DNA from 2 places in the Dermatophilus sp. B7861-1 genome. Region 1 is predicted to be linked to the other one. Evidence: predicted binding sites of a transcription regulator. Region 1 holds the regulator's gene; the other holds the start of a gene.

Region 1 (4,350 bases):
GGAAGTATTTTGTGGTGACGATGGTGCTGGCGTTCATTGACCAGAAGTCGGGGAATTCGACTCCGTGTTGTTCGAAGATTGTTTCGCCGGTTTTCCAGTTTGTTTGGACAACGTCGCGTTTTTCCCATGTCACCTCTTCGTAGGGGTGCACGCCGGGGGTGGTGAAGATACGCGCGACGGTGATTCCTTGCCTGCCTGCGTTGTCTGATTCAGCCATTGTGTCGGTGGTTTCGCTCATACGTCGTTCCTCCCAGACTCGGCTCTTGCGAAGCCGCTTTACTGTTTGCTCGCCCCGAACGCTTGACTATGTCGACGACGCAGGCACAGTGGCGTAGGGCCTCGGACGCCCGCTGAATGCGGGCATGGGTGATAGCGGCACCAGTTGTTGGCCCGCTGATGGTGAGAAATGTGAAAAACGCGCTATGAAAGCATGGTGATGCTTACCCGCTGCCGGGTGGGTCTCCGTCGTCGGTAATGACGCCGTTCTCGTCCTGAGGTTGGCGCAGACGGGCGATCGCAGCCTCGAAATCTTCGAGACGCTCGAAATCTTGATAGACGCTGGCGAACCTTAGGTAGGCGACAACGTCGAGGGCTTGTAGTGGTTCAAGGATTGCCAGTCCGATGGCGTGCGCGTCGACCTCAGCGGCGCCGCGCATCCTGATGTTTTCTTCTACGTGTTGGGCAAGTAATGCCAGGTCGTCGTCCGAGACGGGTCTACCTTGGCATGCTTTGCGCACCCCAGTGACAATTTTTCCGCGGCTGAAGGGCTCACTTGCGCCGGAACGTTTCCGTACTGCTAGTGCGGAGGTTTCCAGGGTTGTGAAACGTCTGCCGCAGGAAGGGCACTCTCTTCTGCGCCGGATGCCCGATCCGTCGTCAATCGCGCGACTGTCGATGACTCGACTGTCGTCGTGACGACAAAATGGGCAGTGCACGTCGCTTTCCTTCCTTGCGTGTTGAGTGTCGTTGCTGCCGTGAGGAACGGCCACATCGCGTGGATCCCCGCACGTCTAGGAACGCAGGTTCACGTTCTTTCAGTAGACAAAGGCCCACTGAAATAATAGCGATATAAAACCTTTTACCCATCCACAATATATGGACAATGCTTCATCTGGCGTCACTAGATGTAGTGATCCTATGGGTGCCGCTTCTCCAAACAAAAGCTGGAAGACCGTTTGATACGTCACTTTCCCCACCCCAGGCCCACAAACACACAGGCCACCCCCACTCACGCGCCCCTCAACCCAGCACCCCAACTCCCCCACCGGCGTGTCGAAGCTAGTTGCCCAATGAATCTCACGGCATGCGCGGAATCCACAAACGCTGCCCCACACTCACATGCACATCAGCCAAATCATTGATCTGCTGCAGGATCATCACCGCATCACCAGAGGGAAGCTGCGGCAGATACTCCCGGGCAATATCTGCCAGCGTCGACTGGTTCTCCGTAACGGTCACCATGCGATCCATCACAATCCCCACCTGATCAGGACCGGCGCACACCATAAAGACGACAAGCGACACCACAAACACCACCCCCAAAGCCACCACTAAACGGCCTGTAGATATCGACCACACCGGGCTTACTTCTCCCCGCCTCGATTCCGGGAAAGAAATGACCGTCGCCAACCCCTCACCTACAACTGTGGCCCTACCGCTGGCTTCACCATGCCCCCGCAGGTCAGCTTGATCCCCGCCAGGTGATACCGCATGCAACATATTGCGACCAGTCATGACGAACTCCCTCTTTTCATACCCAGACATCAAACCTGTACCTGCTGCACGCGAGCCAATGATTCGAATACATGTTCTATCGAACAAAAGTTCGATAGAAAAAGCAAGGATATTTCGCACACATATTCGATTTAACTAATTCAACTTGACCAACATGACCCTGCAAATAGACTCCTCCTTCTGGGCTGCGCAACACAGAATCCGAACATCTGTTTGAGGAAACCCCCCATCGCCGCCTAGAATTCGAACAACAGCCCCATCCCGCAACTCTCATCGGGCTCACGTGCACGCCCAATCCAGAGCCTCGAAATGAGCGGGAACCAGCCAGCCCAAGGTGAGACCCACCTTGCTCTCACCCTCCGACACCGTTCACACGCCCCCTGCGAGATCTCACCTTGTCGGCAGGCGATGCTAGAGAAAGGGATCCCCATGTCCGAGATCCATGAAATCGCCGCTCAACAACGCCCCGGACTCACTGCACGGCAACGTAAAGTTCTCCAGGTCATCCGCGTCTGCGTTGAATCCCGCGGATATCCACCCAGCCTGCGCGAAATCGGCGATGCCGCAGGACTGACCTCACCCAGCAGCGTCTCCCACCAGCTCTCCGCCCTCGAACGCAAGGGCTACCTACGCCGCGACCCCCACCGCCCCCGCGCCATCGAAATACTCATCGACACCGACCTAGACCTCCCCGACCGCAAAGAGTCCCGTCCCGACTCCACAGAACCCCCCACGCCAGAAATAAGTGGCACCGATCTGCACCCCGAAGCCACCTACGTGCCCATCCTTGGCCGTATCGCAGCTGGCACCCCCATACCCGCAGAAGAAGCACTCGAAGACGTCTTTCCTCTACCGCGTCAACTCGTCGGTGAAGGAGAGCTTTTCCTCCTGCAAGTCTTCGGCGACTCCATGGTCGACGCCGCCATCTGCGACAAAGACTGGGTCGCCGTCCGCCGCCAACCCACCGCTAGCAACGGCGAAATCATCGCAGCCATGCTCGACTCCGAAGCAACAGTCAAAACCCTAAAAATCAACCCCGACGGCTCCCGCTGGCTCATGCCACACAACCCCGCTTACAACCCCATCGACGCCACCGGCGCCACCATCCTCGGAAAAGTCACCGCAGTCATCCGACGCCTGTGACCACCCGCGATACCAGTAACGCGACGTTATGATCAGCAACATGATCGACATCGCCGGTTTCCGAGTCATGCGCGCCATCGCCGACGCCGGAAGCTTCACCTCCGCCGCCGCCTCCCTGGGCTACTCCCAACCTGCGATCTCACAAATGGTGCGCCGACTCGAACAACGCACCGGAACCACCCTCGTTGAACGCGTAGGCCGCACCGTACGACTCACCGAAGCAGGCGAAGTCCTAGCCCGCCACGCCACAGCCATACTCACCGCACTCGAACAAGCCGAAGACGAAATATCAGCCATCGCCGGACTCGAATCAGGACGAGTACGCCTCATGGCCTTCCCCTCGGCATCGGCCGCCATTGTCCCGGCCGCCCTAGCGCAACTACGCGAAACCTACCCCGGCATCACAGTCACCTTCACCGAAGGTGAACCCCCGCAAGCATTAGCCGCCCTGCGTGCTGGCGAATGCGACATCGCTTTAGTCTTCGCCTACGACGGAGCCGGACTACCCGCAGCCGAGGACAACCTCGAAACACTCCACGCCATCGAACTATTCGACGACCCCGTACACGTCGCACTCCCCCGCCAACACCCCCTCACCAGCAATCCCGTAGTCAATCTCGCCGACCTCACCAATGAAGACTGGATCGCCGGCTGCCCCCGCTGCCGCGGCCACCTCCTGGACTCCTGCAACCTGGCCGGATTCCGTCCCCGCGTCACCTACGAAACCGAGGACTACATGGCCGTACTCGGGTTCGTCGGCGCCGGGCTCGGCGCCGCCCTCATCCCCGCCCTAAACCTCTCCAAAGCCATCCACCCCGACGTAGCCATCCGCGACATCACCCCCCAAAGTCACCGCACCGTCTACGCCGTCACCACACCCGATCTCTTCCGAGTCCCCGCCGTCGCCACCACCCTCCACGCCCTCACCGACAGCGCAGAACACGCACACACATCACCAGAAATCCCCGCCACTCTCATGATCTAAAACCTCACCTGGTTCGCAACCCCCGAACCACAACACCCCGGCCACCACCAGCACCGGAAACATGCATCAAGACCGTCCCCGCCTCATCGGTGCGCCACACACTCGCCCCCGAACGCTGCAAATCCATCATCACCGACGGAGCTGGATGCCCATAAGTGTTCTGCGCCCCCACACTAATAACCGCAACTGCCGCCCGCAGATCGCTATACAACCCTGCAGCAACATGCGCCGACCCATGATGCGACACCTTCACCACATCAAAACTGCCTAACTGCCCACTACCCTCAAGAGCACGACGCACAGCAGCAGTAGCTGACTCTTCAGCATCCCCCAACAACAACACCCGCATCCCACCAGCTTCAGCAGTAAGAACCAAAGAGCCGTCATTAGAACTAGCGCTGTGCTCACTACGCGGCCACACAGTCCGCAAACGAAGCCCACCCCACACACCCTCACTACCCATCACCCACTTCTCCACCGGAATCTGC
Region 2 (4,350 bases), 170 kb from region 1:
GTCGGCATCGTATGGACATGGGTGACTATCTTCGCCTGCCAAATGGCCCTACGGAAACGCATCAACAAAGGCCTAGTCGAACCCACCTCATTCCCCATGCCCGGAGCCCCCTACACCGGCTGGTTCGGCATCATCTGCCTGGTGGGCATCATCGTGATCATGCTCATCGACACCTCAAACGAGTTCTTCAACTGGAAGGTGCTCGGCGCAGCAGCCCTATTCACAGCCACCGTGTGGTTCCTATGGCCGCTAGTCAAACGCAACAAAGAACGTCACCCCGAATTCCAAAAAGCCACCGAACTCACCTTTGAATAAACCCCAAGAAACACAGCGGCGGACAGAAGCCCACAAGCACATCTGCCCGCCGCTGCTATTTGCCTAACCCACCGCACCGCACAACGTAGCCTTTTATGACGTGACATCGCCCACCATCGGAATTCTTGCGCTCCAAGGCGACGTGCATGAACACGCCACCGCCATCACCGCCTGCGGCGCCACCGCAGTGCCCATTCGCCGCCCCGAAGAGCTCCACACCGTGCACGGCATCGTCCTACCCGGGGGCGAATCCACTGTGATCGACCGGCTCCTACGAACCTTTGACCTCCAAGACCCTCTCAAAGAACGACTTCGCAATGGCATGCCCGCCTACGGCTCCTGCGCCGGAATGATCCTGCTAGCCAACTCAATCCTCGACGGCGAAAAAAGCCAACAAACCCTCGGAGGCCTCGACATCGTCGTGCGACGCAACGCATTCGGACGCCAAATCGCCTCCTTCGAAACAGACCTACCCGTAGCTGGCATCACCACTACCGACACCCCCATGCGCGCCGTCTTCATCCGGGCCCCATGGGTAGAAACCACCGGCCCTGAGGTTGAAATACTCGCTTCAGTCACCACCGAAACACCCACCGGTCACAGCACGCCCCGCCCCGTAGTCGTCGCCCAAGGAAACCTCTTAGCCTCCGCATTCCACCCCGAGATAACCGGCGACCACCGCATGCACCAGCACTTCGTCAACCTCGTTCGAGCAAGCTAAACAGCCCACCCCACTCTGAAGGCGCAGGCCACTACACGACAGATGGGTACGATGGTTCGGATCTGGATGCGATCGATACCGACAAATCCGCGGGCACTCCGTTCCGATTTTCGAGGAGACAACGTATGAGCGGTCACTCCAAGTGGGCGACTACCAAACACAAGAAAGCGGCCATCGATGCCAAGCGCGGCAAGCTGTTCGCCAAGCTGATCAAAAACATCGAGGTCGCGGCACGTACTGGCGGCGGTGACCCAGCCGGTAACCCGACACTGTTCGACGCCATCCAGAAGGCCAAGAAGAGCTCGGTCCCCAACGACAACATCGACCGCGCCGTCAAACGCGGATCCGGTGCAGAAGCAGGCGGCGCCGACTGGCAGACCATCATGTACGAGGGCTACGCCCCCGGCGGTGTCGCAGTCCTGATCGAGTGCCTGACTGATAACCGCAACCGCGCCGCCACCGAAGTGCGCGTGGCCCTGACCCGCAACGGTGGCTCCCTAGCTGACCCCGGTTCGGTCGCCTACAACTTCGAACGCAAAGGCGTCGTCATCGTCCCCAAGGCGCAAAAAGACGGCGAAGCAACCGAAGACTCCCTGCTGGAAGTCGTCCTCGAAGCTGGTGCTGACGAGGTCGAAGACTTCGGTGATAGCTTCCGCATCATTTCCGAAGCCAGTGACTTCGTTGCCGTCCGCACAGCCCTGCAAGAGGCTGGTGTGGACTACGACTCTGCTGAAGCAGAATTCGTCCCGAACCTGCAGGTTCCGCTCGATCTCGAAGGTGCACGCAAAATGTTGCGTGTCGTTGACGCCCTCGAAGACAGCGACGACGTGCAGAACGTCTTCGTTAACGGCGACATCTCACCTGAGGTGGCCGCCCAGCTCGAAGACGAAGACTGAGCACACTTTCTGCGCACACGCGTGAATGTATGAGAGCGCCAGGTGACTCAATAAGACCTCCTGGCGCTCTCACACATATAAAGAACAAACGAAGAGGAGCAGCGGTGCGAGTTCTGGGAGTAGATCCAGGATTGACCCGATGTGGTGTAGGCGTAGTCGACGGTGCTCCTGGAAGACAACTGCGCATGGTTGCGGTAGGTGTAATCCGAACCCCCACTGGCGATCCAATTCACGAACGGCTCAATTCTTTGGCCGGTCAACTCGATGAGTGGCTCGATCAATACCAGCCTGAATCAATTGCCGTGGAGCGGGTTTTCGCCCGCAATGACGTGAGTACGATCATGGGCACTGCGCAAGCCAGCGCAATCCCTATGTTGGCTGCAGCCCGACGAGAAGTGCCGTTAGCGCTTCATACACCCAGTGAGGTTAAAGCTGCGGTTACAGGCAATGGGCGGGCCGATAAAGCGCAGGTGACAACTATGATCACCCGGATTTTGGCTCTGAATGCTCCTCCTAAACCCGCTGATGCGGCAGATGCCTTAGCGCTAGCGGTGTGTCACGTGTGGCGTGGGGGAGCGGCAGCACGTATCGAGCAGGCAACAAAGCGGGCGCAAGGGCGCTGAGAGGCAACGTTTTACCTTCGATGGGATGCGGTAGCGTTGCAGGCGAACACATGTCCGAATATGTGCCTTGCGTTCTCCGGTGGCGTGAGGTGCCCAACGCAAATCAGCATGGTTTAGGAGAAGCATGATCGCCTCGATCAGCGGCACGGTCATCAGTGCAGGGCTAGATCAGGCTGTGATTGTGGTTGGGGGTGTGGGGCTACAGGTGCGTCTCACTCCTGCCACCGCGGCCTCACTGCGAGTTGGAGAACAGGCAGAGCTGGCCACGAGCCTGGTGGTTCGTGAAGATGCGTGGACTTTGTACGGATTCGCTGATGCGCAGGAGAAAGAAATTTTCGAGGTTGCGCAAAGCGTCAGTGGAGTGGGCCCCAGGATGGCGTTGGCCATGCTCGCGGTGTTCACGCCTGCCCGGCTGGCGACAGCGATCTCTGCAGGAGAAGTCACTGCTTTGGTGAAAGTTCCTGGCATCGGTAAGAAAAGCGCGGAACGGATCATTTTGGAGCTGCGCGAAAAGATGACGGCACTCGGCCTTGACGAAAACCCCCACCATGAAGAGCTCGCTGCCAGTAGCAGTGATGAACCGGTCTGGAATGATTCAGTAACTGAAGCTCTCATGAGTCTGGGGTGGTCTGCCAAACAAGCCGAGGCAGCCCTAGGACGGGTAGCGAAAACCGTGGATGCTGATGCTCCCGTGGGTGTCGCATTGAAAGCTGCGCTGCAGGAGCTCAGCCGATGAGCCCTTTGGGAGAGCACTCGGCCGACACGTGGGACGACGGCTCGTATGACGCATCACCACGCATCGTTGACCCTAGCGCGCACGTTGATGAATCCGGTGACGAACGTCAGATCGAAGCTGCGCTACGCCCGAAACGGCTTGCTGAGTTCCCTGGTCAGCGTCGCGTCCGTGACCAGCTTGGCCTTGTTCTTGAAGCTGCTAAGCGTCGTGCTTCCAGCCCGGACCACATTCTTTTATCTGGGCCGCCGGGACTGGGTAAAACCACGCTAGCCATGATTGTGGCCTCTGAGCTTGGGGCTCCTATTCGTATTACGAGCGGGCCAGCTATCCAGCATGCTGGGGACTTGGCTTCCATCCTGTCGTCGCTGACCGAAGGGGAAGTGCTTTTCCTCGACGAAATTCACCGTATGGCCCGCCCCGCTGAGGAGATGCTCTATCTAGCGATGGAGGACTTCCGTGTCGACATCATCGTGGGTAAAGGTCCAGGCGCTACGGCAATCCCGTTGGAGTTGGCGCCTTTCACTGTGGTGGGGGCCACCACGCGGGCTGGTTTGCTGCCCGCTCCTTTGCGTGATCGTTTCGGGTTTACTGGGCATCTTGATTTTTATGACAGTGGTGAGCTCCTTGCCATTGTTCGCAGATCAGCGAATCTTCTTGATGTCGAGGCCACTGATGAAGGTCTTTCTCAGATAGCTGACCGCTCACGTGGCACCCCTCGGATCGCTAATCGGCTTTTGCGGCGGGTGCGTGACTGGGCTCAGGTGCATGGAAGTGGTGTGCTCGATGCTGATGCTGCTTGTGCGGCGCTGGAGTTGTTTGACGTTGACAGTCGCGGGTTGGATCGTCTTGACCGTGCCGTGCTGGATGCGTTGTGTCGTCGTTTTGGAGGTGGACCTGTTGGGGTCGCGACATTAGCTGTCGCGGTGGGGGAAGAACCAGACACTGTTGAGACCGTTGCAGAACCATTCCTGGTACGTGAGGGACTCATGCTGCGTACAGCGCGTGGCCGGATTGCTGCTTCAGCGGCCTTTGAGCATTTAGGAATCCCTGTTCCTGACA

What was found. The regulator LexA, encoded in region 1, represses DNA repair genes until DNA is damaged. The targets are predictions, from matches to a motif close to TCGAACANNTGTTCGA.
Region 2: a site for LexA is predicted at 2,598-2,613, ahead of ruvA (Holliday junction branch migration protein RuvA). Genes of this name have one in related genera too.

The regions. Positions count from the first base shown of each region.
Region 1 is NZ_CM180082.1:1,447,659-1,452,008, forward strand. It holds gene AC2T9U_RS06425 (vitamin B12-dependent ribonucleotide reductase) at 1-238, opposite strand, end outside; gene nrdR (transcriptional regulator NrdR) at 441-935, opposite strand; gene AC2T9U_RS06435 (LysM peptidoglycan-binding domain-containing protein) at 1,297-1,734, opposite strand; gene lexA (transcriptional repressor LexA) at 2,164-2,877, shown strand; gene AC2T9U_RS06445 (LysR family transcriptional regulator) at 2,918-3,862, shown strand; gene AC2T9U_RS06450 (DNA internalization-related competence protein ComEC/Rec2) at 3,867-4,350, opposite strand, start outside.
Region 2 is NZ_CM180082.1:1,277,915-1,282,264, reverse strand. It holds gene AC2T9U_RS05720 (amino acid permease) at 1-315, shown strand, start outside; gene pdxT (pyridoxal 5'-phosphate synthase glutaminase subunit PdxT) at 416-1,036, shown strand; gene AC2T9U_RS05710 (YebC/PmpR family DNA-binding transcriptional regulator) at 1,162-1,932, shown strand; gene ruvC (crossover junction endodeoxyribonuclease RuvC) at 2,037-2,555, shown strand; gene ruvA (Holliday junction branch migration protein RuvA) at 2,680-3,291, shown strand; gene ruvB (Holliday junction branch migration DNA helicase RuvB) at 3,288-4,350, shown strand, end outside.